Regions from separate parts of the Arthrobacter senegalensis genome, predicted to be linked through region 2. Evidence: riboswitches for the same ligand, from Rfam matches in the RefSeq annotation. Region 2 holds a riboswitch; the other holds the start of a gene.

Region 1 (15,673 bases), on a different contig from region 2:
GGATAGGATCCACGATTAAGCCGACAATGGTGTACCAATAGCCGCCGCAACTTGGAGGAGGGACCCGATGACCAGCAACAGCCAGCACGAAGCAGAGATCACGGAAGCCAACGAGGCGGACGTGCAGGAACAGGCCCTTCCAGTCCGCAGTGACGACCTGGAACACGAAGCATCGCCGGCGATGACCTCCACCTGGGAGGCGAACGAGGCGGACCTGCAGGAGCAGCTGGAACCGGTCAAGTCCGACGAGGACGACGAGTATCCGCGCGGGGAAGCCGAGTAGGACCGGTCCGCTCGGGACGCGGGAGTCCAACCCAAGGACGAGTTGGCAACGTGCGGGGAATCAGCCAGGGGCAGCGCCACGTGCCGTGCCGCCCGCTACTCCCCGACCAGTCCGTCCACTGCCTCGCGCAGCAGGTCGGCATGCCCGTTGTGCCGCGAGTACTCCTCGATCATGTGGACCAGGATCCACCGGAGGCTGGGAACCCCGGTAGTGGACCCGGTCGCCGAGCCGGTCCCGTCCAGGCCCCCGTCGGCCAGGGCTTCGGCGGTCAGGGAGCGGGAGCGTGCCACGGCTGTTTGCCACATCCGGCGGAGCTGTTCCGGCGTGTTGTCGCCCGCGGACTGCCAGTCCCAGTCCGGGCTGGCCTTCCAGTCCACTGTGTCCCAGGGTGGCTGCGGTTCCTGCCCGTGCAAGCGGTGGGAGAACCAGTAGTCCTCCACGAACGCCAGGTGCTTGAGCATGCCGCCCAGGGTCATGCGGGACGGCTCCAGGGTGGCGGCCAGTCCTTCCGCGCCCAGACCCGCGCATTTCCATTCGAGGGTGGCGCGGTGGAACTCCAGGAAACCCAGCAGTGTCTCCGCCTCCCCCGCCGCCAGCGGAGGGTCGGTGCGGCCTTGCTCGTCCACGTCGCTCATGGTCAGCGAGTCTAGCGGCACGGAATAATGGCCGCATGCGACTTGCAGTTTTCACCGGATCGGCCAGCGGCAGGGACGACATCTACGCGCGGGAGGCGGAGCGGTTCGCCACGGAACTGGCTTCCCGTGGGATCGGGATCGTGTACGGCGGCGGGCAGGTGGGCCTGATGGGCGTCGTCGCGGACAGCGCGGTGGCAGCCGGCGGCGACGTGGTGGGCGTGATCCCGGTGTCGTTGGACAAGACCGAAGTGGGGCACCTCGGGCTGAGCACCCTGCACGTGGTGGACTCCATGCACGAGCGGAAACAAATGATGGCGGACCTGGCCGACGCCTTCGTGGCGCTGCCGGGCGGCATCGGAACGCTGGAGGAGATTTTCGAGGCCTGGACGTGGCTTCAGCTCGGGATCCATGAGAAGCCGGTGGCCTTCCTGAACATCAACGGCTTCTGGGACCAGTTGCTGGCGACCATCGACGGCCTGGTCGCCGGCGGCTTCCTCAAGCAGGACTATCGGGATGCGGTCATCGTGGCCGGCTCCGCCGCCGAGCTGCTGGATGCCATCGAGGGCTGGACGCCGCCGGTGCGCAAGTGGCGGGATCCCGGCGAGCGCAGCCGCATCTAGCAGTCCGATTCGTGGCGGACGCGGACAGCGCCCCTCCCGTCCGGGAGAGGCGCTGTCGGTGGCAGCGGACGGCGGGGAGGGCCCGCCGTCGTACCGTGTGAGGCTTTGAGGCCTACGGGAAGAACTTGTCCAGCTCTGCCGGCTTCTGCAGGGTGCCGTACTTCAGGGCCGCGTCGGCGAGCTTCTGCGCCGCCTCCATGTTGAAGTCCTTGCGGAAGGTCGGCAGGGCCATCTCCGCGCGGGAGTCTTCGTCGATCTTGGTGTAGGTGCCCACGATCTCGCGGACCTCGTCCGGGTTCTCCTGCGCGTACTCCAGCGAGCGGTTCATCGCGGCCTGGAACTTCTTGACCAGCTCCGGATCGCCGGAGACCGTCTCGCCGGTGGCGAAGTAGCCGGAAATGTCCAGGTTCTTGTCGAAGTCGGCGAAGTTGTAGGAGACCACGCGGCCGCCGTCCTCGACGGACTGGGACAGGAACGGGTCCAGGATCCACGCTGCGTCCACCTGACCGTTGGCCAGCGCGGCCGGGGCGTCCGGGAAGCCGATCTCGACGAACTTCACGCTCTCGGGGTCGCCGCCGTCGGCCTCGATCACGCTGCGGATGGTGGTGTCACCGATGTTGGAGAGGGTATTCACGGACACGGTCTTGCCGGCCAGGTCCTTGGGCGACTTGATGTCCGAATCGCCCTTCACCACTACACCGCCGAAATCGTGCTTGGTGTCGCCCGAGGTGGAGTTGCCGTTGGCCACCAGCTGGATGTCCAGGCCCTTGTCGTTGGCCACCATGACCGAGACGACGTTGCCGAAGGCGAAGTCGAAGCCACCGCTGACCACGGCGGGGATGGCGGCCGCGCCGCCGGCGACGTTCTGGATGTCCAGGTCCAGGCCCTCTTCTTCGAAGAAGCCCTTCGAGTCACCGAGCCACAGCGGGGCGGTGTCCACGATCGGGATCACGCCGACGGTCACCTTGGTCAGGTCGCCGGCGCCGGCGGATTCGTTCCCGCCGGCCTCGTTGCCTCCGCCGCTGGGCGATCCGGATCCACAAGCCGCCAGGCCAAGCGCGGAGACACCGGCCAGCAGCGTCAGGAATGTTCGCTTCATGTCACTTCCTCAGTTCGAAAAAATCAAGTGACAGCGCCCGCGGTCTCCCCCAACCGGAGAGCGCGGCCATTGCGCTGCCACCGGGGACCACTATGTCACGGCTCACACCGGGTGCCTGCAGCGCGGACGAAATGTGACGCGTCACCCACTTTGTTGGCGCCGCCACCCTCTGTCCGCGTCACCCACTCTGCTGCCGGAACCGCACGTGACGCGCCCTCACCGGGCGGCGAGTTGCGCCTTGACCTGCTTGCGCAGCACCTTGCCCAAAATCGACGTGGGCAGCTCCTCCACCGCAACGATCCGGCGCGGGACCTTGTACGCGGCCAGCCGGCCGCGGCAGTAGTCCCGCAACCCCTGTTCATCCAGCCGGACCGTGCCTTCGGGGCGCAGCACGACGGCGGCCGCCACCTCCTCGCCGCCCTCCGGGCGCGGAAGGCCGACCGCGGCCGCCTCCATCACGTCCGGGTGTGAGCGGAGGGCGTCTTCGACTTCGGACGGCGACACGTTGAAGCCGCCGGTGATGATCAGTTCCTTGACCCGGTCGACGATGCGGACGTTGTGCTGCCCGTCCACGGTGACGATGTCGCCGGTGCGCACCCAGCCGCCGTCGAGCAGGACCTCCGCCGTTTGCTCCGGCTTGCCCCAGTATCCCTGGAAGACCTGCGGGCCGCGGATCAGCAGTTCGCCCGGCTGTCCCGGCGCGACGTCGCGCGCCGGGTCCTCCGGGTCAACCACCCGCATCTCCGTGCTGGGGAACGGGACACCGATCGTGCCGTTCTGCCGCGTCGGCGCGAACGGGTTGCCCAGGGCCACCGGCGATGTCTCCGTCATCCCGTAACCCTCCACCAGCAGGCCGCCGGCGGTGTCCTCCCACAGGTCCACGGTGGCCTGCGGCAGGTTCATGGCACCCGAGATGGCGAACCGCACGGACCCCAAATCCGCCCGGCGCTTCCTGGCCTCCCGGGCGGTCCGCTCGTAGATGGGCGGCACCGCGCAGAAGATGGTGGGCGGGGTCTTCTTCGCCGCTGCCAGCACCAGATCCACGTCAAACTTGGGAAACAGGACCACCCGCGCGCCGATGAGCACCCCGAACGTCAGGTGCAGTGTCATCCCGAAGGCATGGAACATCGGCAGGATCGCGTACATGACCTCCTTGCCCTCGGCCACGCCGTGCATCCACGCGCGGCCCTGCTCCGCGTTGGCCCGCAGGTTCCGGTGCGAGAGCATGGCGCCCTTGGGTTTGCCGGTGGTGCCGGAGGTGTACTGGATGGCCGCCAGGTCGGTCACCGCCGGCCGGGGGTGCGACTTCTTCAGCGGCCTGGCCTGCAGCAGCCTCTCCCACGTCACGGTTCCCTTAACCCGCGTGGTCAGCGCCTTCCGCGCGGTCCTGGCCGCCGGGACGGGCAGTCGCAGGGCCAGGCGCTTGGCCCGGGGCATCGCACCGGTGAGGTCAACTGACACGATCGCCTTGACCTCGATGTCCGGCGGAAACGCCTGCACCTTGGCCACCACGTTGTTCCAGACAATGGCAACCGTCGCCCCGTGGTCCTCGAACTGGTGGCGGAGTTCGCGCTCGGTGTACAGCGGATTATGTTCGACGACGACGGCGCCCAGGCGCAGCACGGCGTAGAAGGCCACCACGTGCTGGGGGCAGTTCGGCAGGATCAAGGCCACGCGGCTGCCCGGGCCTACGCCAAGCCGGCGCAGGCCTTCCGCCGCCCGGTCGATCTGCCGGCCCAGCTCGCGATAGCTGGTCGTGGCGCCGAAAAAGTCGAGGGCCGTCTTCCTCCGGAACCGGCGGACCGAGTCTTCCAGCATGTGCGACAGGGATTCGGTCGGTACATCGATCTCGGCCGGCACGCCTGGCTGGTAGTTCTGCAGCCACGGGCGATTCTCAACGGTGGACACAGCAGCGACACGTCCTCTCACTCGGTTGCTACCAGTCTAGGGCGCGTCTTTTGGGCCCAACCAGCAGCGCCCCGCCCTCCTCACGGAGAACGGGGCGCTGCGATGCATGCCGGATTACTGCGCGGGCAGCTGCAGAACCTGGTCCACGAAGATCAGGTTCGGATCGGAAACGGTGTCCGCATTGGCGGCGAACAACTCCTGCCATCCGCCCTGAAGGCCCAGGGACTGGGCGATCTTGCCCAGGGTGTCGCCGGGCTGCACGGTGTAGGTTTCGCCGCTGACCGCCGGTGCCTGGACCGCGGGTGCGGCCGGTGCCGGGGCCGGAGCCTGGGCGACCGGTGCCTGCTGGACCGGCGCCTGCTGGACCGGCGCCTGGGCGACCGGTGCCTGCTGGACGGGTGCCTGCTGGATCTGGGCCGACTGGCTGCTCACCTGCGACCCTCCGCCGCCGCCGGCCAGTCCCAGCTTGGACGAGCAGGCGGGCCAGGCGCCCCACCCCTGGCTGTCCAGGACGTTCTCGGCCACGGCAATCTGCTCGGCGCGGCTTGCGTCGGCGGCAGAACCGCTGCCGCCGTTAGCCGCCCACGTGCCCGGGGCGAACTGCAGGCCGCCGGAGTAGCCGTTGCCGGTGTTGATGTTCCAGTCGCCGCCGGACTCACACTGGGCCAAGGCGTCCCAGGTTGCCCCGTCGGCCGCGTTCGCGGCCGGTCCGACCAGCGCAACGCTGGCTCCGGTAAGGGCGACGGCGGCGAGGCCGCCACGCAGGGCACGGCTAAGGTTCAGGTTTTTATTTGGATTCACAATGCTCCGGTTCGGCCGCCTTATGCTCAGTCCGTCCCCGAACGTCTCCGCACCGCCGTCAGCCACTCGCAAAATCGAGGTCATGTGGACGTCTGCCATTCTGACGGCGAAAGGCGTGGGCAGCGTCCGGGCATTCCATGGGTAGATCGCGCCGGAAGTTCCGGCATCCCCTGGCGCGGTCATCTGACCCGCGCACGAACTGCACGTTACCGTAAAGTAACCAACGTTGCAAAACCGTGATCTAGTAACAGTGTGTCGGTGCGCGCCGCGGCCCGAATCACGGCTAGGTGCACCCCGGCCCCTTCGGGCTCTTCCCAGTGCCCGGCCCAGGACGTAGCGTGGGGATTCCTATTCGATCGGAAGGTTTTCCCATGGCAGAGAATCCCAGTCCCATTGACATCCAGAAGGCGCTGGGCGGCGTGGACTACCCGGCATCCGCCGCCGACCTGGTGAAGAACGCGGAACAATCCGGGGCCGGGGACGACGTCCTCTCGGCGCTCAAGAATCTCCCCGACAAGCAGTACGAAAGCCCGGCCGAGGTCAGCAAAGCGGTAGCCGGCAACTAACGCCCTCGGCCAGCAGTCCTGTCCACCGGCACCAACTCGACGTCGAGGAGCCGGCCGCCGTCGGCCGTCGCGGTCATATACGTGCAGACCGGCTGACGGCGGCGGTCCGTCGGCGACCCCGGGTTCAGCAGCCGCAGGCCGCCGGGCGACGTGGTGTCCCACGGGATGTGGCTGTGGCCAAACACCAGCACGTCGGCATCGGGGAAGCGAGCCTGGCAGCGCTGTTCGCGCCCCTTTGCCGCCCCGGTTTCGTGCACCATGGCGAACCGGACCCCGGCGATGGTCGCCCGGGCAATCTCCGGCAGTCGCGCGCGCAGGTCGTCGCCGTCGTTGTTGCCGTACACACCGACCAGCCGACGGCTCCGCTCTTCCAGGTCGTTGAGCAGCCCGGCGGTGACCCAATCGCCGGCGTGGAAGACGACGTCGGCCGCCTCCACCGCGTCCCACACCTGGTCCGGAAGGTGCCGCGCCCGCTTCGGCACGTGTGTGTCCGCCAGCAGCAGCAAGGAGGTGGGCATACCGGCATCCTCGCATATCGGATCAGAGGCCGACGGCCATGCGCAGCCCGAGCGCCAGCATGACCACGGCGATCAGCCCGTCGAGCAGGCGCCAGGAGCCGGGCCGGGCGAAGAAGGGACGCAGCAGCCGGGCGCCGAAGCCGAGGGCGCCGAACCAGATGAGGCTGCCCGCCACGGCCCCGGCGCCGAAATACCAGCGCAGTTCCGGCCCCTGGGTGTTGGCGATGGAACCGAGCAGCAGCACCGTGTCCAGATACACGTGCGGGTTCAGCCAGGTCAGGGCCAGCGCCGTGGCAGCCGTTGCGGCCAGTCCCCCGCCGGAGCGATTGGCCGAGGCGGTCAGCACGCCCGGCCTGATCGCCCGTTTGGCGGCGAACACCGCGTAGGCCAGCAGGAACGCCGCCCCGCCCAGCCGGATGACGTCCACCACCGCCGGGGCGGCCTCGATCACGGCGCCGATGCCGGCAATCCCGGCGGTGATCAACAGTGCATCGGACACCGCGCAGATGAGAACGACGACGCCGATGTGCTCGCCGCGGATGCCCTGGCGCAGCACGAAGGCGTTTTGCGCGCCGATGGCGACGATCAGGGCCAGCCCGGTTCCCAGGCCCAGCAAGACGGCGGGAGCGATAGCGGTAGTCACAACAGTCGACGCTACTGACAACGCGCGCATCAGTACAGCTAAAGAAACTTCAGTTACGTAAGCTTGGCTTATGCAGCCGTTCCAGTTCGACCATCTGGCGACCTTCGCCGTCGTCGTCCAGGAGGGCAGCTTCGATGCCGCCTCCCGCGCGCTCCACGTGACACCCTCGGCCGTGTCCCAACGGATCAAGTCCATGGAGCGCGCGGCCGGGCAGGTCCTGTTGCAGCGCACCGCTCCGGTGCGGCCGACGGCGGCCGGAGAGGTGGTCCTGCGGCTGGCGCGGCAGGTGCGGGTCCTGCAGGCCGACGCGCAGCGCGAACTCGGCGGCGACGGTGACGGCGTGGCCCTGCCGCTGGTGGTCAACGCCGATTCGCTGGCCACCTGGTTCCTGGGCGCGCTGGCCCGCATGCCGCGCGACCGCGGGGTGTTTTTCGAAGTCCACCGCGAAGACGAGCAGCATTCGACCTCCCTGCTGCGGGCCGGACGGGTGACGGCCGCGGTGACGGCGACGCCGGAACCGGTCCAGAGCTGCTCGGTGGAGGCGCTCGGCGCGCTGCGCTACCGGGCGGTGGCCAGCCCGGCCTACCTGGCTCACTGGCGTCCCGCCGGGACCGGACACGCCGACCCGGCGTGGCTGGCGGCCGCACCCGTGCTCGATTTTGACCGCAAGGACGACCTGCAGGAGCTCTTCTACCGGGAACTGACCGGCGCTGCGCTGGCGGCGCCGCGCCATTATCTGCCCGCCTCGGCGGAGTTTGCCTCGGCGGTCCGGCTGGGCTTCGGCTGGGCCCTGCTGCCGGAGCAACAGTGCCTGGCTGACGTCCGCACCGGGACGCTGCACGAACTGGCCCCCGACCTGCCGGTGGACGTGCCGTTGTACTGGCAGCGCTGGAAAATCAGCTCGCCGGTGCTGGACGAACTGACTGCCTGCGTTCGGCAGACCGCCCAGGAGCAGCTGCGGCAGCGCTAGCTCAGCGCCCGGAAATCCCGCGGCGCGCGGCGCCTCCGCCCGCCGCCAGGGGGAGCCGTTTTCTCCGCCCCGAACCCCGGCACCCGTGCCCGGCCCCTACAGTGGAGGGGGAGATCCAGACGAAGGGGCACGATGCAAGACCGCATTCGCAACGCCCGCCTGCTCGAGCGCGTGATGAGCGCGGAGCAGGCGGCAGAACTGATCAAACCCGGCATGACCGTGGCCATGAGCGGCTTCACCGGCGCCGGTTATCCGAAGGCGGTGCCGCAGGCGCTCGCGGCACGGATGGAAACCGCGCACGCGGCCGGGGAGCAGTTCAAGATCCGCGTACTCACCGGCGCTTCGACGGCCCCTGAGCTCGACGGCGCCCTCGCCAAGGTCGACGGGATGCAGCTGCGCCTGCCCTACCAGTCGGACCCGGCGCTGCGCGAACGGATCAATGCCGGCGAGCTGGACTACATCGACATGCACCTCAGCCACGTCGCCCAGCACACCTGGTTCGGGTTTTTCGGCGACGTGGACCTGGCCGTGGTCGAGGCGGTGGGCATCCTCGAGGACGGACGGCTGATCCCGTCCACCTCGGTGGGCAACAACATGACCTGGCTCCGGCAGGCCAGCCAGGTCATCGTGGAGATCAACAACGCACAGCCGGTGGGTCTCGAGGGCATGCACGACGTCTACTACGGCACCGCCCTGCCGCCGGAGCGCAGGCCCATCCCGCTCGAGCATCCCGATGACCGGATCGGCGAACCCTACCTGCAGGTGGATCCGGACAAGATCGTGGCCGTCGTGCATACCGACGCGCCCGACCGGAACTCCCCCTTCAACCCGCCCGACGACGCGTCGCAGCAGATCGCCGGCCACCTGCTGGACTTCCTGGACCACGAGGTCCGGCGCGGGCGCCTGACCGAGCAGCTGCTGCCGCTGCAGTCCGGCGTCGGCAATATCCCCAACGCCGTGCTGGAAGGCCTGGCGGCCGGCGGCTACCGCGGCCTGACCGCCTACACCGAGGTCATCCAGGACGGCATGCTGCAGCTGCTCAAGGAGGGCGTGCTGCGCATGGCCTCCGCCACGTCCTTCTCGCTCAGCCGCACGGGCCTGGAGGAGTTCAATGCCAACGTCGACTACTACCGCGAGCGCATCATCCTGCGCACCCAGGAGATTTCCAACCACCCCGAGCTGGTCCGCCGGCTGGGCTGCATCTCGCTCAACGGCATGATCGAGGCGGACATCTACGGCAACGTCAACTCCACCCACGTGGCCGGCACCAAGGTCATGAACGGCATCGGCGGTTCCGGCGACTTCGCCCGGAACAGCTACCTGTCCGTGTTCATGTCCCCCAGCATGGCCAAGGGCGGGAAGGTGTCCAGCATCGTGCCGATGGCCAGCCACGTCGACCACACCGAGCACGACACGATGATCGTGATCACCGAGCAGGGTCTGGCCGACCTGCGCGGGCTCGCCCCGAAGCAGCGGGCGCGCAAGATCATCGAGACCTGCGCGCATCCGGATTACCGGCCCATGCTCCAGGACTACTTCGACCGGGCCTGCCGGGACAGCTTCGGCAAGCACACCCCGCACCTGCTCGGCGAGGCCTTGTCCTGGCACCAGCGCTTCGTGGAGACCGGCAGCATGCTCCCCGCACGGCAGTAACGGCCGGGAGTATGACGCCGTCGTGCCTTCGGCCTTTCGCCGCCCGGTGCGGCTGACGGTAGGCTGCTGGCTTGTACACGGGAGTCCGGTGAGCCGGGCTGAGAGGAAGCTTCTCAAGTTTCGACCGTTGAACCTGATCTGGATCATGCCAGCGCAGGGAGCAACCCTCACACCCGTGCCCTGCTCACTCAACAGAAGGGCGCGACAATGCAGACATCCGACGGCATGCACCTGGTGGCGATGGTCAACCCGCCGACCAGCCAGTATTCGGAGAACTGGCGGCATCCGCTCTCCCGGCGGGACTGGCTGAGCGCGGAGTTTTACCTCGATCTGGGCCGGACGCTGGAACGAGGCTGCTTCGACATGCTGTTCCTGCCCGACGCGCTGGCCGTCCCGGAGGACAACACGGGCGACTACGCCACCACGCTGGTCACCGGCGGCAAGGGCGCCATCTATCTCGACCCCTTGGTCACCCTGTCGCTGGTCGCCGGCGCGACCAAGCACCTGGGCCTGGCCGCCACCATCTCCACGACCTTCACCCCGGCCTACACGATCGCCCGGAAGCTGCTCTCGCTGGATCACCTCTCCGGCGGCCGGGTCGCCTGGAACATCGTCACGTCCACCACCGACGCCGAGGCCGCCAACTTCGGCCTGGCCGCCATCCCGCCCAAGTCGGAGCGTTACGACCGGGCCGACGACGTCGTCCAAGCCGTGGTGGACCTGTGGGAAACCTGGGAACCCGGGGCACTGACACTGGATGCCTCGGGACGCCGGTTTGCGGATCCGGAGCGCGTCCGCCGGATACCCGAACGGCCCCGGCGCGACGGCGACGACGACCGTCCGCTGAGCCGCGGTCCGATCACCCTGCCGCGCAGCCCGCAGGGACGGCCGGTGCTCATGCAGGCCGGATCCTCCCCGCGCGGCATGGAGTTCGCCGCCCGCTGGGCCGAGGTCGTGTTCGCCGTCGCCGACACCCCGGACGCAATGCGCGCGGTGCGGACCGAACTGCGGGCCCGCGCTGCGGCCGCCGGACGGAATCCGGATCAGCTGGCCGTACTCCCGGCGGTCCAGCCGATCACCGGCGCCACGCCGGCCGCCGCCCGCCGGGCGCTGCGTGGCCTGGAGGCGGCGCTTGACGAGGAGGACGTCCTGACGAAGTTGGGCCGGCTCCTCCACGCGGCCCGGGAGGACCTGACGCCGGACGGCAGCGCCGAGGAGTTGCTGCTGGCCCATCGCGGGGCCACGGGCAGCGAGGGTTTTGAACAGATGCTCCTGGCCGCAGCCCGCCGGGAATCCATGACCGTCCGCGAGCTGGCGCTGGCGCAAGCCATGAACCAGCTGAAACCCCAGCCCGTGGGCGATCCGGCGGACATCGCCGACTACTTGTGCGAACTCTACGACTCTAAGGCGGCGGACGGTTTCGTGATCATGTCGGCCCTCTACCCGTCCTCGCTCGAAGACTTCGTCAACGGCGTGGTGCCGGAACTGCAGGCCCGGGGCCGGTTCCGGACCGCCTATTCGGGACACACCCTGCGCGATCACCTGGGAGCCTCCCCGAAAGGCAGCCGCTCCGTCGCGTCTTAGCAGCCCTTCCGCTCCGGCTCAGCGCTGGTAGATCCGGGCGAGCACGGCGTCGAAGACCCGGTCGGGCAGCAGCCGGCGGGCGCCCATGATCGTCCGCGCGCCCCTGCCGACCGGGTACCGGCTGCGCGTGCGCCGAGCGGCCGCCACCCGGGCGATGCGCCGGCCCACAACGTCCGGCCGCGTTCCCGTGCGTTCCGTGTACGCCCCGGCAATCGCCCGCGCCACGCTCTCTGCCTGCGGCGCGTAGGCCGTGCCTTCGGAACTCTGCTGCAGGCTCTCCACCGCGATGGCGTCCCACTCGGTCAGGATCGGCCCGGGCTCGACGATCACCACGTCGATGCCGAAGGGCCTGAGCTCCACTCGAAGACAGTCCGACAAACCCTCGACCGCGAATTTGGCCGCGTGGTACCAGCCGCCGAGGGGTTCGTAGAACACGCCGCCGATCGAGGAGACGTTGATGATCCGCCCGGTACCCTGGGCCCGCATGGCCGGGACCGCCAGCTGGATGAGCCGCCCCAGCCCGAACAGGTTCACTTCGAACTGCTGCCGGGCGTCCTCCAGCGGCACGTTCTCGATGGCGCCGTAGGAGGCGTACCCGGCATTGTTGACCAGCACGTCCAGCCGTCCCTGCTCCGACAGGATGTGCTCCACCCCGCGCACCATCGACGCGTCGTCGGCCAGGTCCATCTCGAGGACGCGCACCCCGTGCTCTTCCAACGGGCGCATCCTCTCCACCCGGCGCGCGGCCGCATAGACGGTGAAGCCGCCGCGTGCCAGTTCCCGGCAGGTGTGTTCCCCGATCCCGGAGGACGCTCCGGTAACCAGGGCGACTTTGTCCGTCATCATCAAGCCCGCCTCACTTTTCCAAAGCCATGACGACGGCGGTGCGCGCCTCGTCCGGCAACGTCCGGCCGGCGCCGTCGGGCGCGAAGAGCCGCCGGCAACCGTCGAGTTCCACCGTCAGCGGAGCACCGGCGCCCTGCCCCTCAGCGAGCGGCCAGAGCACCGCAAACTCCGTTGCGTCGTCGGCGCATTCGCCAGCATCCGGATCCTGTGCGGCCGCGTTCAGGAGGGCGTCCTTTGCCGTGCCCTCCAGGCTCCTGCCCTTGGAAAAAATCCCCGACACGATCCGGATGACGCCAAAATTCAGGTCCGGCTGCGCGTCGGCGGGCAGTTCATCCTCTGCGGCCGGCACCGGCGCGGTCCGGTACTCGCAGATCCTCAAGGCGTCGACCTCGCCGGCGCGTGGCAAGAGGCCGGGGGAACCTGGCACGCCCTCGCCGCTGCCGCGCGGCTGCTCCGCTCCCGGCTGCTCGAACGGCGCCAGCTCAGTCACTCCCGGCATCGCCTTGAAGCCCCACTCGGCGGGGCAACCGGCATCCAGTGCCGCCCTCGGCTGGATCAGTTCCAGCCGGTGCCGGGTGGACTCGATCACGGTCATGCCCGCCAGGACCTCGCGGACCCCGGGTTTCGTCTTGCCGCAGGAATCCGTCGGCCAGGCGGCCCGCATGGCCTTGCCGGCCGCATCCACCAACCACAGATCGGGGACCATTTCCATGTCGGCGGTGCAGACCAGGTTCGCCCTGGGTCCGTCGCTGGGCTGCGCCAGCGCAGTGAGCAGCGCGTCAATGTTTCCGGTGAGCCGCTCTTCCGTGACCGCCGACCACAGGCCGTCCTCGTCCTCGACGGTTGCCATCGCCAGGGCATCACAGCGGATGACGTCGACCGGCGCGAAGGCTTCGGGCACGCCGCCGACCGCCGGCGGCGGAGGTACGGACGGATTCCTTGGTTCGACCATGTGCTGTGCTGTTGTGCAATCGACGGCGTCAACCAACTCGGCCTCGGGCCGTGCTGGTTCCCCCGGATCTCCCGGCAGCTGCCCGCAGGCCGCCAGGGTGCCCGCCGTCAGCACTGCCGCCATCACCGGCCCAAGCCTCCGGCCCCGGCTTCCCTGCCGCCGCTTCCGCTTCACCGCGCCCGTCCCCCGATCACCGTCGATGCCGTCAGTGTAGCGAGGCGCTTCGGAAAAGCATCGCCGGCGCGGCCGCCGGGCAGAGGGGTGAACCTGCGCCGGAGCGTTCAGGAAAGACGGCGGAACTCGCCCGCCCGGAGCTGGACATAGATCGGCAGGGTCATCTGGATGTGTGAAACGCCGACCGGCTCGTCCAGCAGTTCATTGATGGTGGTTTGCCCTTCCAACTCGGTCACTTCGCCATCCATGACTCGAGCCTACGTCGACCGGACGCTCCCCGGACCAAGACACGCGCCACCTGCTGCTTGGTGCCGCTCCTGCCGGGCATCCATGACGCTCGGGAGGGTTCACGTATCGTCCTCGGGCTATGGCGACAGTTGCTGTCGGTGATTAGAGTCGTCGACATGGAGAAGGTTCCGTGGGCAGCACCGTCCGGTTCCTGATCCTGCCGCTGATGCTGTTGGCGCTGCTTGCTGTGCCTGGATCCGTCGCCCCGCGATCGTATCCAAGCGCTATTGCGGGACTCGGAGATTCAATTACCCAGGCCGCAAACGCCTGCTGCCGGCCCGGCAACTACCCGGCCAAGTCCTGGTCAACCGGCGACGGGCGGTCCGACGACATCCGCAGCCACTACGAGCGGCTGGCGGCGCTGCACCCCCAGATCAACAACAACAACTTCAACGACTCGGCAAGCGGCGCCAAGGCGGCAGATCTTCCTGGACAGGCGTCCATGGCCGTGGCCCAGAAGGCGGACTACATCACCCTGCTCATCGGGGCCAACGACCTGTGTGCCTCGTCGGCATCAGCGATGACGTCCACCGCCGATTTCGCCAGGCACGTCGCGGCTGCCCTCGAGGCGCTGCACCGCGGGCTGCCGCAGGCCCGCATTTACGTCAGCAGCATTCCCGACCTTCATCGCCTGTGGTCCGTTCTGCGCACCGATCAGGAGGCCAGTCGCGTCTGGGCGGCCGCCGGAACCTGCCCGTCCATGCTCGGCGCAGCGGTCACCGAGGACCAGCGGCAGGAAGTGGTTGCCCGCGAGCGGGCCTTCAATGAGATCCTCGCGGAGACGTGTGCACGGTACGGGAACTGTCACTGGGACCGGGGCGCCGTGTACGCCTACAAGTTCTCCGCCGACGAGATCAGCACCCTGGACTACTTCCACCCCGGCCCGGCCGGCCAGGCCGCCCTGGCCGAGCTGACATGGCAGGCCTTCCAGGGACACCGCTGAACCTGCATGTCAGCCACCGGGCACCCCAGCACGGCCCCGTACCAGATGCCCAAGAGACATCTACCCAAAAGCGCGGCTGGGTTAGCAACTCTGCTGCTTTTCGTGCGGGGACGCCGCTACTCGTAAGATTTTGAAGTTCTTGTCAGCAACATCCGCCCTGCTTGATGACTCATTTTCTGCGCGTGTTAGCTTGATCACCGTCCTTTCCGGCGGGCCCGCCCGGAAAGCTGAACCACCGCTGCTACCTTCCGGAGGCACAATGGGACTCAGCTCCCCCACGCATACAGACGACAGTGATGTCGCGCCCACACCCGCTGCAGAAACACGACGCGGATCCTTGCCAGGGGCAGGGGCGGGCCGCATCTCCGGCAAGGCCGGAAACGAACTCAAGCGCGGGCTGAGCAGCCGGCACCTGCAGATGATCGCCATCGGCGGTGCGATCGGCACGGGGCTGTTCGTGGCCTCGGGCGGCACGATTTCCCAGGCGGGTCCCGGCGGAGCCTTGGCCGCCTATGCGTTGGTCGGACTGATGGTGTTCCTGCTGATGCAGTCGCTGGGCGAAATGTCGGCCAAGATTCCGGTGGCCGGTTCCTTCCAGACCTTTGCGACCCGTTTTGTCTCGCCGTCCTTCGGGTTCGCGATCGGCTGGAACTACTGGTTCAACTGGGCCATCACGGTGGCCGCCGAGCTGGTCGCCGCCGGAATCATCATGGACTTCTGGTTCCCGGGAGTCCCGGGCTGGGTGTGGGCCGGGATTTTCCTGCTTGTCTTGACCGGGCTCAACGCCCTCTCCGCCAAGTCTTTCGGGGAGTCGGAGTTCTGGCTCTCCCTGATCAAGGTCGCCGCGGTGGTGCTCTTCCTGATCGCCGGTGTGTTGATGATCGTCGGCATCCTTGGGGACAACTCCCCGGGCCTGAGCAACTGGGAGAACCGCGATGATGTGTTCCACGGTGGTTGGGTCTCGATCATCTCGGTCTTCATGATTGCCGGGTTCTCCTTCCAGGGCACCGAACTGGTGGGCGTGGCCGCGGGCGAAGCCAAGAACCCGCGCCGCGAAGTGCCGAAGGCCATCCGCACCGTCTTCTGGCGCATCATGCTCTTCTACATTGGCGCCATCTTCATCATCGGCTGCCTGATCCCGTTCACCGATCCGAGTCTGCTGGCCTCCGGCGAGGCCGATGTCGCAGTGT
Region 2 (15,673 bases):
ACATCGCGGCCCGGCTGGAGGGCAAGTCCTCGCTGGGGCGGCTTGGCCTGCTGACCCACTCGACCGCAGGGTTCATCGATCCCGGTTTCTCCGGGCACGTGACGCTGGAACTCTCCAATATGGCGACGCTGCCGATCATGCTCTGGCCGGGCTCCAAGATCGGCCAGCTGTGCTTCTTCCGGTTGTCCTCGCCGGCGGAGCATCCGTATGGTTCGGGCGTATACGGCAACCGCTACCAGGGCCAGCGCGGCCCCACGGCTTCGCGCAGCTACCAGAACTTCCACCGCACCGTCATCGAACGCTGACCCTGGCCGGGCGTCTCAGGCGCGGGGCGTACTGGCGCGCTGGATCCGTGCCGGTGTCTTGACCGGCAGCAGCGCCAGCAAGCCGGCGACCAGCACGACGAGGATGCCCAGGATGCCGTGGCGCTGTTCGCCGAAGACGGTGATGGACAGCGCAAACAGGGACGGGGCCAGGAAGCTGACGGCGCGCCCGGTGGTGGCGTAGAGGCCGAAGAATTCGCCCTCCTCGCCGCGCGGCGCGAGCCGGGCCAGGTAGGCCCGGGACGACGACTGGGCCGGCCCCACGAACAGGCACAGCAGCAGGCCGAAGACCCAGAACGTGGTGTCGCCGGTCCAGGCGTTGCCCAGGAACACGTGGTTGCCCGGGCCCAGCGCGAAAATGGCGACGGCGGCGACGATCAGCCCGACCAGCGCCCCCACGATGACGTTCTTCGGGCCGATGCGGTCGTCCAAGACCCCGCCCGCGACCGCGCCGACCGCTGCGACGACGTTTCCCGCGATGGCGAAGACAATTACTTGGCTGAGCGAGAAGCCGAAGGTGCCGGCGGCGATCACCCCGCCGAAGGTGAACACCGCCGCGAGCCCGTCGCGGAAGATGGCGCTGGCGATCAGGAAGAAAATCGTGTGCGGGCTGGAGGTGAAGATCGCCTTGATGCGGCGGAAGAGCAGCCCGTAGGACGCAAAAAAGCTCAGCGACGCGGCGGCAGGCTGGCGCGGGATCTCCGGGACGGCGAACAGTACCGGCAGCGCGAAGGCCATGAACCACACGGCGCAGAACACCGCCACCAGGCGGATGTTCAGCCCGTTCTCCGCCGTCGCCCCGAACCAGCCGGTTTCGGGCAGGACAAACCCGACCAGCACCAGGGCCAGCGCCACGACCCCGCCGACGTAACCCATGGCCCAGCCGAAGCCGCTGACCTTGCCGATGGTCGACGGCGTGGAGATCTGGGTGAGCATCGCGTAGTAATTCACGTTCGCGAACTCGAAGAAGATGTTGGCCAGCGCGATGAGTCCCACGCCCAGGAAAAGGAAGCCGGGGGAGGGGAAGACGAAGAAGCACAGGCCGGTCAGTACCGCGACGGCGACGCTGTTGAGCCCGAGCCACAGCCTGCGGCGGCCCCCGGTGTCGGAGCGTTGCCCGGTGACCGGGGCCAGGAGGGCGATGGCCAGCCCGGCGATAGCCAGCCCGTAGCCGAGGATTTCGGACGCGAAGGCCTCGCCGCCGAAGGCATCGCTGGTCAGATAGACGGTGAACACAAAAGTTGTCATGACCGCGTTGAAGGCGGCGGAGCCCCAGTCCCAGGAGGCCCAGGCCAGGACGTGCTTTTTATTCAACCGCTCCGCGGCCACGCCGCCCGCCGTGTGGGTTGCCGGAATGCCGGCCGACTCAGTCATACCGCGATGCTATCCGTTTCGCCTGCTGCGAACTTTGAGCAGCGCCGGGAGCCGCGTGAATCTTTGGCGAACAGCGGGATCACGAGCCCGCCGCGGCCTTCCCGGCCGCTGTCCGCGGCCTCCCCGGCCGCTGTCCGCGGCCCTCGGCGGGCGCCGCGCCGTCTATGCCATGGGTAGAATGGACCTTGGCCCTGTCCGTCTAAATCCTTGGCAAACCCGAAGGAAGTTCCGGAGTATCCTCGTGCTGATTGTGCTCACCCTGCTTTTTGCGGTGGCCTTTATAGCGCCCTTAATTTTCCGGAAGCTCGGCCGCTCAACGTTCTATATCCTCGCCGCGGTTCCCGCCGCCGGATTCGTCTGGCTGATCGCCACGTTCGACAACTACACCGGGTCCAGCCAGGCGGCGCTGGACGGCGCTCCGAACGCCCCGCCGTCGGAGGTCTTCGCCTGGGTCCCGGGCCTGCAGCTGGAACTGGCCTTTCGGATGGACACCCTCGCGGCGGTGCTGTGCATCCTGATCCTGGGCGTCGGCGCCCTGGTGCTGTTCTACTGCGCCCGCTACTTCAAGGCCGACGATCCGGACATCGGACCTTTCGGCGCACAGCTGCTGGCCTTCAGCGGCGCCATGTTCGGCCTGGTCACCGCCGATGACCTGATCCTGCTCTACATTTTCTGGGAACTCACCACCGTCCTGTCCTACCTGCTGATCGGGTACGCCAGGCACCGCCTCTCGGCGCGCCGGTCCGCGTTGCAGGCCCTGATGGTTACCACCCTCGGCGGGCTGACCATGCTGGTTGGCCTGCTCATGATCGGCCAAACCGCCGGCACCTACCGGATCTCCGAGATCCTCGCGGCAGCCGGAACGCTGATGGCACACGGCCAGATCATCGACATAGCCATCCTGCTGGTACTCATCGGCGCGATCAGCAAGTCCGCGTTGGTTCCCTTCCACTTCTGGCTCCCGGCGGCCATGGCGGCGCCGACCCCGGTCAGCGCCTACCTCCATGCCGCCGCCATGGTGAAGGCCGGCATCTACCTGGTGGCGCGGCTGTCACCCGGATTCTCCAGCACCGACTACTGGCACGGCGTCGTGCTGGGGCTCGGGCTGCTGACCATGCTGGTGGGCGGCTGGCAGGCCATGCGCCAGAACGACCTGAAGCTGATCCTCGCCTACGGGACGGTCAGTCAACTGGGCTTCCTGACCCTGGTGGTCGGGCTCGGTTCGCAGGAAGCCGCGCTGGCCGGAATGGGCCTGTTGCTGGCCCACGGTTTCTTCAAGGCGACCCTGTTCCTGGTGGTGGGCATCATCGACCACCAGGCCGGAACGCGTGACATCCGCGAACTGTCGCACCTGTACCGCAAGGCCCCAAAACTGTTCGTGGTCGCGGTCATCGGTGCCGCGTCGATGGCGGGCCTGCCGCCCCTGCTGGGCTTCGTCGCCAAAGAGTCGGTCTACGAAGCCTTCATCCACCGGGCCGAAGTCTCCGGCTGGGTGGGGGGCCTGCTCCTGGCCGGCGTGGTGGCCGGATCCATCCTGACCTTTGCCTACAGCGCCCGCTTCGTCTGGGGCGGGTTCGCGGCCAAACCCGGCCGCGCGGCCATCGAGTTCAAGCCAATTCCGTGGGCCTTCCTGGCGGCTCCCGCCGTGCTCGCCGTAGCCACCGTGGTGTTCGGGCTCTGGCCAGCCCCGGTGGAAGCCGCCGTCGCCCCCTACGCCGGTCTCTTCACCCTGGACACCGCAGCCACGCACCTGGCGCTGTGGCACGGGGTGACGCCGGCTCTCGGGCTGACCGCCGTCACCATCGCCGCCGGTGTCGCCCTGTTCCTGCTGCGCACTCCGATAGCGGCCTTCCAGGCCAGGATCAGCTTCATCCCGGACGCGGACCGGATCTACCGCGGCATCATCGGCGTGCTGGACGAGGTGGCCATCTGGGTCACGGGCCGGACCCAGCGGGGCTCGCTGGTCTTTTACCTGTGCGTGATCCTGATCGTGGCGATCGTGACTCCGCTGAGCGCCATCGTCCTGATGGACGCTCCGCTGCCCGAGAGCGTGGTGTGGTTCGATACCCCGGCGCAGGCCATCGCGGGGCTGATCGTGGCGGCAGGAGCGCTGGGTGCCATCCGCGCGAACAAGCGCTTCATGGCGGTGCTGATGGTCTCGGTGGCCGGCTATGGCCTGGCCTTTATCTTCGCCATGCAGGGGGCGCCGGATCTGGCGCTGACCCAGATGCTGGTTGAAACAGTCTCCCTGGTGGCCATCGTGCTGGCCCTTCGGTCCCTGCCGGCGCGACTGTGGCTGCGCACGCCGGGGCGCTTCAAACTGCTGCGCGCCATCATCGGCGCCGCTTTCGGCCTCACGATGATAGTGATCGCGATGACGGCGATGGCGGCACGCACGGCCGATCCGGTGTCCCTGGCCCTGCCGCAGCTGGCCTATGAGGGCGGCGGCGGCAAGAACATCGTCAACGTCATTTTGGTGGACATCCGGGCCTGGGACACGTTCGGCGAGATTTCCGTGCTGGCCCTGGCAGCTACCGGCGTGGCCAGCCTGATCTTCATCCGGAGCCGCGGGGAGAAGCGTCCGGAGCCCGTGGACGCCGTCGCCAGCGGATCCGTGGGGCGCGGTTACGAGACCGTGGCGCACTCGGACCGCGAGGCGGCGGCCCTGGCGACGGCCCGCAAGTTCGCCGTCGTCCCGCGCGACGCCTGGCTGGTGGCCGGCCGCACCCTGGCGCCGGAACGCCGCTCCATTATCTTCGAGGTGATCACCCGCCTCCTGTTCCACTCGGTGATGATCTTCTCCGTCTACCTGCTGTTGACCGGCCACAACCTCCCCGGCGGCGGGTTCGCCGGCGGCCTGCTGGCCGGCATCGCGCTGACCGTCCGCTATCTGGCCGGCGGACGGATCGAACTGGCCGAAGCCACGCCCATCAGCGCCGGCCTGCTGCTGGGCCTGGGGCTTGGCGCCGCGGCGCTGACCGCCGTCGTCCCGCTCTTCCTGGGCGGCCAGGTCTTCCAGAGCGCGATCCTTGAATTCAGCCTCCCGGTCTTCGGCGACCACAAGTTCGTCACGTCGACGATCTTCGACATCGGGGTCTACCTGGTGGTGGTGGGCCTGGTGCTGGACGTGCTGCGCAGTTTCGGCGCCGAGATCGACGAACGCACGGAGGAACGGACCCACGGCCGCCGCAAGACCGCCGAACTGCAAGTGCCCGCAACGATCGAGGAGGAGGTGTCCCGGTGACCGTGAACCTGACGCTGCTGCTGGTGATGGGCGTGCTGTTCGCCGTGGGCGTCTACCTGATCCTCGAACGCAGCCTGACCCGGGTCATGCTCGGCCTCATGCTCATCACCAACGGCGCCAACCTGCTGCTGCTCAGCACCGGCGGGCCGGCGGGCCTTGCCCCGATTTTCGGCAGCGACATCCCCGCCGACGCCTACAGCGACCCGCTGCCGCAGGCGTTGATCCTGACCTCCATCGTGATCTCCTTCGCCGTCACCGCTTTCATGCTGGCCATCATTTACCGCTCCTGGGTGCTGGGGCGGCAGGACGAGGTCCAGGACGACATCGAGGACCGCCGGGTGGCCAACCAGCCCACCTTCGACGCCGAGGACGACGCGGAAATCCCGGCCGAGACCACCGAGTTCGTCCCGCCCGACGAAGCCGAGGAAACGCCAGCCACCACCAGGTCACGGATGGAGAGAAAGCAGTGAACGCCGCCACCATCGCGCCGCTGGCAGTAGTCCTGCCGCTGCTGGGTGCTGCCCTGGCGTTCGTGCTGATCCGCCACCCCAACGCGCAGCGCCGGACCGGCGCCATCACGCTTACGGTAACGCTGGCACTGGAAGCCGTGATGCTGGCCTCGGCCTGGGCCAACGGCGCGCAGGCGGTGAACCTCGGCGGCTGGCTTCCCCCCTTTGGCATCACCCTGGTGGTGGATGAGCTGTCCGCCCTGATGCTGGTGGTCTCCTCGGCCGTTAGCCTGGCGGTGCTGCTGTACGCCTCCGGCCAGGGCATGACCGACGGCGACGAAGAAGGCCCGGTCTCGATCTTCCACCCGACCTACCTGATCCTGGTGGCGGGCGTTTCCAACGCGTTCCTGACCGGCGACCTGTTCAACCTGTACGTCGGCTTCGAAATGCTGCTCACGGCCAGCTACGTGCTGATGACGCTGGGCGGCACCAGCCCCCGGATCCGCGCCGGGGTGACGTACGTCGTCGTCAGCGTCATTTCCTCGGTGCTGTTCCTGGTCTCCATCGCGATGATCTACGCCGCCACCGGGACCATCAACATGGCCGACCTGGCGATCAAGCTCGGGCAGTTGGATCCGGCCACCCAGATGACGCTGCACCTGATGCTGCTGGTGGCCTTCGGCATCAAGGCGGCGGTATTCCCCCTGTCCTTCTGGCTCCCCGACTCCTATCCGACGGCGCCGGCACCGGTTACCGCGGTGTTCGCCGGCCTGCTCACCAAGGTGGGCGTCTACGCCATGATCCGCACCGAGACACTGCTGTTCCCCGGCGACCGGCTGAACACGTTCCTGATGATCGTGGCCGTGCTGACCATGGTGGTGGGCATCCTCGGGGCCGTGGCCCAGATCGACATCAAGCGCATGCTCTCTTTCACACTGGTCAGCCACATCGGCTACATGGTGTTTGGCCTGGCGATGTCCTCGGTGGTGGGGCTCGGCGCGGCGGTCTATTACGTGGCGCACCATATTACGGTGCAGACCAGCCTGTTCCTGGTGGCCGGGCTGATCGAACGACGCGGCGGAACCACGAACATGGACCGGCTGGGCGGCCTGGCCAAGCTGTCGCCGCTGCTGGCCATCCTGTTCTTCGTCCCGGCCATGAACCTGGCCGGCATCCCGCCGTTCTCCGGCTTCCTGGGCAAGATCGGCCTGGTGCAGGGCGGCGTGGAACTGGGCACCCAGGTCGCCTGGGTGCTCGTGGCGGGCAGCATGGTCACGTCGCTGCTGACCCTGCTGGCGATGGCACGGGTCTGGAACCGCGTGTTCTGGCGCCGCCCCGAAGACGCCGAGCACCCGGACCCGGTCCTGGTGGCCACCAAGCCCGACGGGTCCGCGCTGCGGACCACCCGCCACGTGGAAAACAAACCGCACGGGCGGTTCACCGGCCGCGGCGTCGTCCAGCTGCTGCCGCTGCCCATGGTCTGGCCGACGGTCGGGCTGGTGGCGATGGGCGTTGCCCTGACCGTGTTCGCCGGGCCCCTGTTCGAGCTCAGCGACCAGGCGGCGCGGGAGATGCTGCAGCGCACCCCGTACGTCGAGGCCGTCCTGGGTGAGGGTGCAATGCAGGAGGTGGGCCAATGAGGAAACCGCGCATCTCCATCTGGGTCGAGCTGCCGCTGCTGGCCTGGCTGGTCATCCTCTGGGGCTCCCTGTGGCAGGATTTCAGCCCGGGCAACCTGATCTTCGGCCTGTTGATCGCGCTGCTCATCGTGAACTTGTTCTACCTGCCGCCGGTCGAACTCAGCGGGCGTTTTAATCCGCTGGCCGCGGGAATCTTCGCCGCCACGTTCGTCTGGCAGGTCGCGGTCGCAAGCGTCGAAGTCCTGTGGCTGGCCCTGACCCGCGGCCCGACGCTGCGCAACGCGGTGGTGGCGGTCCGGCTGCGAAGCCACTCGGATCTCCTGGTGACTGCCACCGGGCATGCCATTTCGCTGATCCCCGGGAGCTTTGTGGTGGACGTGGACCGCTCGACGTCCACGCTTTACCTGCACGTGATCGACGTTGCCACCGAGGAGGCTGCCGAGCGTTTTCGCGCACAGGTGCGGCGGATCGAGGCCGGCCTGATCCGGACGATGGGCACGAAGGAAGAACTGGCGATGGTCAAGGCCGAAGGTACCGGCAGGGGAGGTGCAGTGTGAACGGGGACGTCATTCCGGTTGCGCAAATCGTCGTGAGCGCAGTGCTGGCCGTGGCCGCTGTACTGTCGCTGATCCGGCTGGCCCGCGGGCCGTCGCTGCTGGACCGGCTGCTGGCCATAGACGTGCTGCTGGCGATCGTCTGCGCCGGACTCATCGTAGACATGGCCGCCGGCGGCCACATGAACAACCTGACGCTGGTCGTCGTCATTAGCGTTGTCGGGTTCATCGGCTCGGTCGCCGTGGCTCGTTTCGTGACGGACGGGCGGCCCCGTGAACACTGACCTGATACTCGACATCGCGACCGCCGTCTGCCTGATCGCCGGCGCGGTGATGTCCCTGGCCGCGGCCATCGGCCTGCTGCGGTTTCCCGACCTGCTCTCGCGGATGCATGCGGCCACGAAGCCCCAGGTTTTCGGCCTGCTGCTGCTTCTGACTGGACTGGGATTGCAGCTGCGCAGCTGGGTGGCGGTGCCCGTGCTCCTCATAGCCTGGCTGTTCCAGTTGCTGACAGTTCCGGTGTCCGCCCATATGGTGGGCCGGGCCGGCTACCGCACCAAACACCTGCGCAAGGAAATCCTCAGCGTGGACGACCTCGACGCGGTGGTGGAGGCGGCGGCACGGGAAGACGCCGCGGCGTCCTCAGATGACGCACCGCTTGCCGGTCCCGGTGCCGCCGCCGACGGCGGCAGCCGTGCTGTGGCCGGGGGGCAGGACGCCGGGAAGCCGGGGGAACGGCGTAGCGCTGGGGCGGCGGCCGTTCCCGGGCGGACCGAGCGGGGCGGCGCCGGGCCCGCGGGCACTCCATAACCTGCGGACCAAGGGGGAGGTAACGCGCCGACCAAGGGGGGCGGTAACGCGCCGACCAAGGGGGCGCGGGGCGCGGGCGGGCGCCGGCGGCCGGTAACAGAGGGCCCGCGGCCCGTCCCCCATCGGAATCCTCGAGGGACCGCTTAGACCATTTCCCGGGTCTTGTCGTAGCGGATGACCGCCTTGGCGGTGGCGCGCTTGGTCAGCACCTGGATCACGCGCGCCACGGTGCCGGACACCACGGCGAAGGCTACCGCCGCCCGCAGGCTGTTCTCCAGGTCATCGTCGCTCTTCGGCGCATCTTTTCCGGTGACCATCTTCCAAACAATCCCCAGCAACTGGCTGGCTGCCAAGCCCGCGCCGATACTCACCAGTGTGCCCAAGAGCCTCAACACAACGCTCATGCCCGCTCCCTTCCGGGGCCGCAGCCCCGTCTCAACTGCTGTTCCGGTTCCCAGCCTACTGCCCGGCACCCGCCCGGGCCGTAGGCCGTCGTGCATTTTCCCCGGGTCTGCGCCCCGAATGCCGCGCCGCCGCGGGCGAGTGTAGACTGGTGCGTGCTGCCAGACAGCATCTAGTGACGACAGGGGAGCGTCCGACCGGCCGGTGCACACCGAGACCGGGAGGGACGCTGAGAGTGCGGATAGACCGCAGACCCTCGAACCTGCTCCGGTTAGTACCGGCGAAGGGAGTCGAGTTCTCGGGGCGCGCCGCGTGGCCGCCCTCCCCTCCTGCAACCAGGAGGATTCCAATGAGTACCGTTTCGAATGCACCCGCCACACCCACCCCTGCCCGGAGGCAGCGTTACGGCTGGCGGGTAGTGGACATCGTCGTGGCCTCGGTGGTCGCCGTGGCCGTCGGCGTCATCTTCTGGGCCTGGTCGGCGGGCTGGCCGCTGATCGAGGGCCTGACCATGGCCTTCCCGCCTTCCGCCGGGCTGTACACCGGCGGCTGGCTGATGGCGGGCGTGCTGGGCGGGCTGATCATCCGCAAGCCCGGCGCCGCCATCTACTGCGAGATGCTGGCCGCGGTTGTCTCCGCGCTGCTGGGCACGAGCTTCGGCATGACCGTCCTGGTCTCCGGCCTGATCCAGGGCCTGGGCGCCGAGGTCGTCTTCCTGCTCTTCCTGTACCGCAGGTTCAATCTCGGCGTGGCGCTGCTGGCCGGCCTGGGCGCAGGCCTGGCGCTGTCCATCAGCGAGAACATCCTCTACAACATGCTCTGGGCCGCCCAGTGGCAGCTGGCGTACGTGGGCTTCGCCGCCGTGTCCGGCGTCGTGATTGCCGGGCTGCTGCCGTGGCTGGCGGTCAGGGGCCTGGCGAAGACGGGTGCGCTGTCCTCCTTCGCCGCGGGACGCACGGCAGACGCCTGAGCCGTTTGATGGGAGCGCAGAGTACGACGGCGGCGCCCGGCCCGGTGCCGGTTCTCGCCGAGGGGTGGGGCTGGCGGCATGCCGGCCGCAAGGATCCGGCGGTGCGCGCGGCCAGTTTCAGCATCGCCCCGGGCGAACGGGTACTGCTGCTGGGCGCCTCCGGGGCCGGCAAGTCCACGCTGCTGCACGCCATGGCCGGCGTCCTCGGCGACGAGGGCGAAGGCGAGGAGACCGGCCGGTTGAGCGTGGCGGGGGTGCGCCCCTCCGAGGCCCGCGGCCGGGCCGGCCTCGTGCTCCAGGATCCGGAGAGCCAGCTGGTGCTGGCCCGGGTGGGCGACGAGGTGGCCTTCGGGGCGGAGAACCTGTCGCTGCCGCGCGGGCAGATCTGGGACCGGGTCAGCGAATCCCTGGCCGACGTCGGCCTGGCCGTCCCGCTGGACCATCCCACGTCGGCGCTCTCCGGCGGCCAAAAACAGCGGCTGGCGCTGGCCTCCGTCCTGGCCATGCGGCCGGGGCTGCTGCTGCTGGATGAGCCGACCGCAAACCTGGACCCCGCCGGGGTGCGGGAAGTACGGGACGCCGTGGCCCGTGTGCTGGACCGCACCGGCGCCACCCTTGTGGTGGTCGAGCACCGGGTGGCGGTCTGGGCGGACGTCGTGGACCGCGTGATCGTGCTCGCGGCCGGCGGCGGCGTGCTGGCCGACGGGCCGCCGGGCACGGTGCTCGCCGAGGGCGCCACCCGCACCCGGCTGATCGAGGCCGGCGTCTGGGTTCCCGGTCATACCCCGCGGCTGGAGCTGCCCGCGGCGCCCGCCCCGGGCGGGCCGTTGCTGCGGGCGGCGGCCCTGGACGTGTCGCGGAACCGGAAAGCCGCGCCGGTGCTGCGTGGGGTGGACCTGGACCTGTTGGCCGGGCAGGCGCTCAGCGTCACCGGCGCGAACGGTGCCGGCAAATCCACCCTGGCCCTCACCCTCGCCGGCCTGCTGGCACCCGCGGGAGGGGATCTCTCGGCGACGCCGGCCTTGCAGCGCGGTGCCGCCTTGTCCCCGGCTAAGTGGAAGTCCGCGCAGTTGGTGACCCGGATCGGCAGCGTCTTCCAGGAACCCGAACACCAGTTCCTCACCGGGACGGTGCTCGACGAACTGGAATTCGGCCCCCGCCGCGTGGCCAAACTGCCCGAGGCGGCCGTCCGGCAGCGCGTGGACACGATCGCCGAGCGGCTCCGGCTGACCCGCCTGCTGCAGGCCAACCCGTTCACCCTCTCGGGCGGCGAGAAACGCAGGCTGTCGGTAGCCACCATGCTGGCCACCGGCCCGGACATCCTGATGCTGGACGAGCCGACCTTCGGACAGGACGCCAACACCTGGGCCGAACTGGTCACGCTGCTGGCCGAGCTGGTGGCCGAGGGCCGGAGCGTGGTCTCGGTGACGCACGACGACGACTTCACCGCCGCGCTCGGCGGCGCCGTCATCCGGGTGGCGGACGGCGGCGTTCGCCCGGCCCAGCCGCTTAGGAGGGCAGCATGAGCATGGACCTGATGAACCCACGGCTGGCCGCCTCCCCGTTCAGCCGCGCCAACCCGGTGTCGAAGCTGGCCGCCGCCGCCCTGGTCACCGTGGTGGTCATGCTCAGTGTGGACTGGGTCAGCGCCTCCGTGGTGCTGGCCGCCGAACTGTTGCTGATGCCCGTGCTGGGTGTCAGCCCATGGCTGCTGCTGAAGCGCGGCTGGCCGCTGCTTGCGGCGGCTGCCGTCGGGGCCTGGGCAACCGCCTTGCTCGCCGAGAAGACCGGGGCCGTGCTGTTCCGGTTCGGTCCGCTGATCTTCACCGAGGACTCGGTGGCCGGCGGCGTTGCCATCGGCCTGCGGTCGCTCGCCGTTGCGCTGCCGGGCATTTTCCTGCTCCTGACGACCGACCCGACGGACCTGGCGGACGCCTTGGCGCAGAAGCTGAAGCTTCCCCACCGGTTCGTGCTGGGAGCGCTGGCCGCCATGCGGCTGGTGGGGCTGCTGGTGGAGGAATGGCGCACCCTCGGTCTGGCGCGCCGCGCCCGCGGTGTCGGGGCGGAGAACCGGCCGCTGGCCAAGGCGGGCGCGTTCGCGGGCCAGGCGTTCGGCCTGATCGTGCAGGCCATCCGCCGGGCCACCCGGCTGGCCGTCGCGATGGAGGCCCGCGGCTTCGGCGCCGGACCCCGGACCTGGGCGCGCGAATCCACCTACAGCATGGTGGATGTGTGGGTGTTGCTCGGCGGCGCGGTCGTCGCCGGCGCAGCCGCCGCCGCCGCCGTGGCCGCCGGGACCTGGAACTTCATCTTCGTGTGAACCGGCCCCCGGCGGACCCCGGCGATCGACGATCCATGAGAGCCGGGGTCCGCCGATCCATACAGGGCTAAGGCTTGAGCACCACCTTGATGCAGCCGTCCTCCTTCTTCTGGAACTTCTCGTACATCTCCGGCGCCTGCTCCAACGGAACCTGGTGGGTCGCCAGGTCGAGCACGCCCAGCGGGTCCGACGGGTCGTCGACCAGCGGCAGCAGATCGTCGATCCACCGCTTCACGTTGCACTGGCCCATCCGCAGCTGGAGTTGCTTGTCGAACATGGTCAGCATCGGCAGGGGGTCCTTCATCCCGCCGTACACGCCGCTGATCGAGATCGTGCCGCCGCGCCGGACGGCGTCGATGGCGGTGTAGAGCGCGTCGAGCCTGTCCACCCCTGCCGCCTCCATCGCCTTGCGGCCCACGGCGGACGGCAGCAGCCCCACCGCCTGGTGGACCGCGCCGGCCACGGGCGAGCCGTGCGCCTCCATGCCCACGGCGTCCACCACCGAGTCCGGCCCGCGGCCGTCCGTGCGCTCCCGCAGGTCGTCCGCGACGTCGCCGTGGAGGTCCAGCGTCTCGATGCCGTGGCGCTCCGCCATTGCCCGCCGCTCCGCCACGGGGTCCACCGCGAGCACCCGGTAGCCGAGGTGCCGGCCGATCCGGGCGGACATCTGGCCGATGGGACCAAGGCCGAGCACGGCCAGGGAACCGCCCTCCGGCGGGGCCGCGTACTGCACGGCCTGCCACGCGGTGGGCACCACATCGGAGAGGTACAGGTAGCGCTCGTCCTCACCGGCGTGGGGCACCTTGATGGGTCCGTAGTCCGCGTGCGGCACACGCAGGTACTCGGCCTGTCCGCCGGGCACCGAGCCGTAAAGCCGCGAGTAGCCCAGGAACTGGGCATTGTTGTTGTACTCGCGGACCTGGGTGGTCTCGCACTGGGACTGCAGGCCCTGCCGGCACATGAAGCAGTGGCCGCAGGAGACGTTGAACGGGATGACCACCCGGTCCCCGGCCTTGATGTGCGTGACGGCCGAGCCGACCTCCTCCACGATCCCCATGGGCTCATGTCCGATGATGTCGCCCTTGTCCATGAAAGGAGTGAGCACCTCGTAGAGGTGCAGGTCGGAGCCGCAGATGCCGGTCGAGGTGATCCTCACGATCGCGTCCGTGGGCTCCTGGATCCGCGGATCCGGGACCTCCTCCACGCTGACCGAGCGCCTCCCTTGCCACGTCAGAGCCTTCATTGTCCTCCTTCTCAGGGCTGCCGCCCGGACGGAACGACAGCATGCTGATCTTTCGGTCCAATCGACCCTAACACTGCACTAACGCGGTGGTCGAAGCGGGTATCGATCCCGGAAGGCGTCCAGGCCGAGGGGCATTTTTCATCAGTCCGACGGCAGGACGGCGTCCTACGAACCGACCAGGACGAAGACGTTGCCGTCGGGCGCACGCATCACGGCCACATGCCCCGACTCGGTGGCGAAGGGCGCCTCAATCCATTCCACCCCGCCGTTGGAAGACAGCTCCTCGAGGGTCGGCATGCAAACGCATTCAAGCTTCATGAACATGGGCGGTGGCTCCTCGGAAGACCCGGTCGGGGCAGCGTCAAGCGCGATGTTTCCTCACCGGTTACTCCTCCTGGCTGCCCTGGGCCAGCAGCGCCGTCAGTTCCTGGGTCAGATCGGGGGAGACGGGGATTTCCTTACCGTCGATGCTCTTGACCGGGGCAAGCAGGCGGATGCTCGAAACCAGCCAGACGGCGTCGGCTTCGTAGAGGTCGTGCGGCTCCAGCGGGCCGTAGCCCAACTGCCACCCGGCGGCTTCTGCCGCCTTGAACAGCACCGACTGGGACGTGCCCGGCAGGATGCCGCTCTCCAGCAGCGGCGTCACCAGCGTCTTCACGCCGTCGCGCACCCGCGCCATCAGTACCGTGGACGTGGGCCCTTCCAGCACGCGGCCGTCGCTGGACGTGAAGATGGCGTCGTCGGCGCCGTTCTTGTGCGCATAACGCAGCGCCGCCATGTTGACCGCGTAGGAGAGAGTCTTGGCCCCCATGAGCAGCCACGGGGCGCGTTCGGCCAGCGAGCTGTCGTACCCGCGGTCGAGCAGCAGCACGGAAATGCCGTCGGTGCGCTGGCGCCGCCCTGCCGCCGGTGGCAGCGAGGCCTGAACCCAGGCCGTGGGTGTGGGTGCACCTTCCACGCCGCGGGTCACCAGCAGCTTGATTACCAGCTCCTCGGCCGGCGGGTGCTCGGCGATTGCCGTCGCGATGGCACGCTCCCAGGCGTCCGGGGAGGGAAGCTGCAGGTCCATGGCCCGGGCGGAGCCGGCAAGCCGGTCCAGGTGCGCCCGCAGCTTGCGCGGGACCCCGTTGACCGCCAGCAGGGACTCGAAGATGCCGTCTCCGCGGGTGGCCCCGAGATCGGTGGCCATCAGCTGGGGCCGGGAGGCATCTGCGACACGTCCCGCCTCGTGGGCAGGGTCCAAAAACACCAGAACTGTCATGGCTCCAGCTTAGTGAGTCTGCCCCCAAACGCCGGGTAGGCTGGGAGGATTGCGCCGGCACACGGCGGGAGGGGAGGAACAGCCGCGTGCTGTGGTCGTTTGCGGGGCTGGGCACATTCCCCGAGTGGGCCGTCGTGATTCTGGGCGTCATGGATATGGCCATCCGCGTCATCGCCCTGGGCGTGATTCCCGGGAACCGCCGCCCCAATACCGCCATGGCCTGGCTGCTGGCCATCTTCTTCATCCCGCTGATCGGGCTGCTGCTCTTCTTCATGTTCGGCCGGTACCGCCTCTCGGAGCGCCGGATCGCCAAGCAGTCGGAGATCAACGGCCGGGTGTGGGCCGCCACCCGCAACCTCAAGGAGCCGACCAGCGAGCAGGAAGCCCCGGCCTGGGTGCACTCGGCTGCAGAGTTGAACCGGCGGCTCGGCGCCTTCCCCATGGTGGACAGCAACCACGTGGAGCTGTATCCGGACTACGACGAGTCCATTGACGCGATGACCGAGGCCGTGCGCGAGGCGCGTGAGTTCGTGAACATCGAGTTCTACATCATGAGCCGCGACGAAACCACCGGCAAGCTCTTCACCGCCCTGGAAGAAGCCGCCGCCCGGGGTGTCCGCGTGCGCCTGCTGTTCGACCACATCGGCACCCTCCGCGTCGCCGGCTACCGCAAGTTCCGCCGCTGGCTCGAGACCACCGACATCGACTGGCGCCGCATGCTGCCCGTGCTGCCGGTCCGCGGCCAGTGGCGCCGGATCGACCTGCGAAACCACCGCAAGATCCTGGTGGTGGACGGCCGGGTGGCGTTCACCGGGTCGCAGAACCTGATCGAACCCGGCTACCGCCGTACGTCCAGCCATAAAATCGGCCGCAAATGGGTGGAACTGATGGCGCGCTACGAAGGGCCCATCGTCACGGCGCTGAACGTTGTTTTCGCCACCGACTGGTCCAGCGAAACCGACGACACGCTCGAAGGCGAGCTGTTCACCCCGGCCCCCTTCCGCGAGCCCGGCCCCATGACCTGCCAGGCCCTGCCCAGCGGCCCCGGCTTCGCAACCGAGAACAACCTGCGCTTGTTCAACA

What was found. Region 2 has a riboswitch for thiamine pyrophosphate ahead of AC5RVG_RS04725 (ECF transporter S component). Riboswitches for the same ligand answer to the same signal wherever they lie in the genome.
Region 1: linked by a shared signal. The riboswitch ahead of AC5RVG_RS08840 (NtaA/DmoA family FMN-dependent monooxygenase) and the one ahead of AC5RVG_RS04725 (ECF transporter S component) in region 2 are both predicted to bind thiamine pyrophosphate.

The regions. Positions count from the first base shown of each region.
Region 1 covers NZ_JBNHGZ010000002.1:737,771-753,443, reverse strand. The annotation lists gene AC5RVG_RS08900 (MoaD/ThiS family protein) at 1-6, shown strand, start outside; gene AC5RVG_RS08895 (Rv3202a family protein) at 68-283, shown strand; gene AC5RVG_RS08890 (DinB family protein) at 379-918, opposite strand; gene AC5RVG_RS08885 (LOG family protein) at 954-1,538, shown strand; gene AC5RVG_RS08880 (ABC transporter substrate-binding protein) at 1,651-2,637, opposite strand; gene AC5RVG_RS08875 (long-chain-fatty-acid--CoA ligase) at 2,854-4,545, opposite strand; gene AC5RVG_RS08870 (transglycosylase family protein) at 4,660-5,346, opposite strand; gene AC5RVG_RS08865 (DUF2795 domain-containing protein) at 5,718-5,912, shown strand; gene AC5RVG_RS08860 (metallophosphoesterase family protein) at 5,909-6,430, opposite strand; gene AC5RVG_RS08855 (LysE/ArgO family amino acid transporter) at 6,453-7,073, opposite strand; gene AC5RVG_RS08850 (LysR family transcriptional regulator ArgP) at 7,144-8,043, shown strand; gene scpC (succinyl-CoA:acetate CoA-transferase ScpC) at 8,176-9,696, shown strand; TPP riboswitch at 9,764-9,873, shown strand; gene AC5RVG_RS08840 (NtaA/DmoA family FMN-dependent monooxygenase) at 9,904-11,280, shown strand; gene AC5RVG_RS08835 (oxidoreductase) at 11,299-12,123, opposite strand; gene AC5RVG_RS08830 (hypothetical protein) at 12,137-13,204, opposite strand; gene AC5RVG_RS08825 (hypothetical protein) at 13,360-13,500, opposite strand; gene AC5RVG_RS08820 (SGNH/GDSL hydrolase family protein) at 13,671-14,483, shown strand; gene AC5RVG_RS08815 (amino acid permease) at 14,743-15,673, shown strand, end outside.
Region 2 covers NZ_JBNHGZ010000001.1:1,001,820-1,017,492, reverse strand. The annotation lists gene dcd (dCTP deaminase) at 1-305, shown strand, start outside; gene AC5RVG_RS04765 (MFS transporter) at 321-1,697, opposite strand; gene AC5RVG_RS04760 (Na+/H+ antiporter subunit A) at 1,939-4,941, shown strand; gene AC5RVG_RS04755 (Na(+)/H(+) antiporter subunit C) at 4,938-5,411, shown strand; gene AC5RVG_RS04750 (Na+/H+ antiporter subunit D) at 5,408-7,030, shown strand; gene AC5RVG_RS04745 (Na+/H+ antiporter subunit E) at 7,027-7,587, shown strand; gene AC5RVG_RS04740 (MrpF/PhaF family protein) at 7,584-7,868, shown strand; partial or broken gene mnhG (monovalent cation/H(+) antiporter subunit G) at 7,858-8,235, shown strand; gene AC5RVG_RS04730 (DUF4235 domain-containing protein) at 8,538-8,798, opposite strand; TPP riboswitch at 8,970-9,102, shown strand; gene AC5RVG_RS04725 (ECF transporter S component) at 9,146-9,766, shown strand; gene AC5RVG_RS04720 (ABC transporter ATP-binding protein) at 9,775-11,292, shown strand; gene AC5RVG_RS04715 (energy-coupling factor transporter transmembrane component T family protein) at 11,289-12,086, shown strand; gene AC5RVG_RS04710 (zinc-dependent alcohol dehydrogenase) at 12,154-13,329, opposite strand; gene AC5RVG_RS04705 (hypothetical protein) at 13,495-13,626, opposite strand; gene AC5RVG_RS04700 (aminodeoxychorismate lyase) at 13,715-14,590, opposite strand; gene cls (cardiolipin synthase) at 14,677-15,673, shown strand, end outside.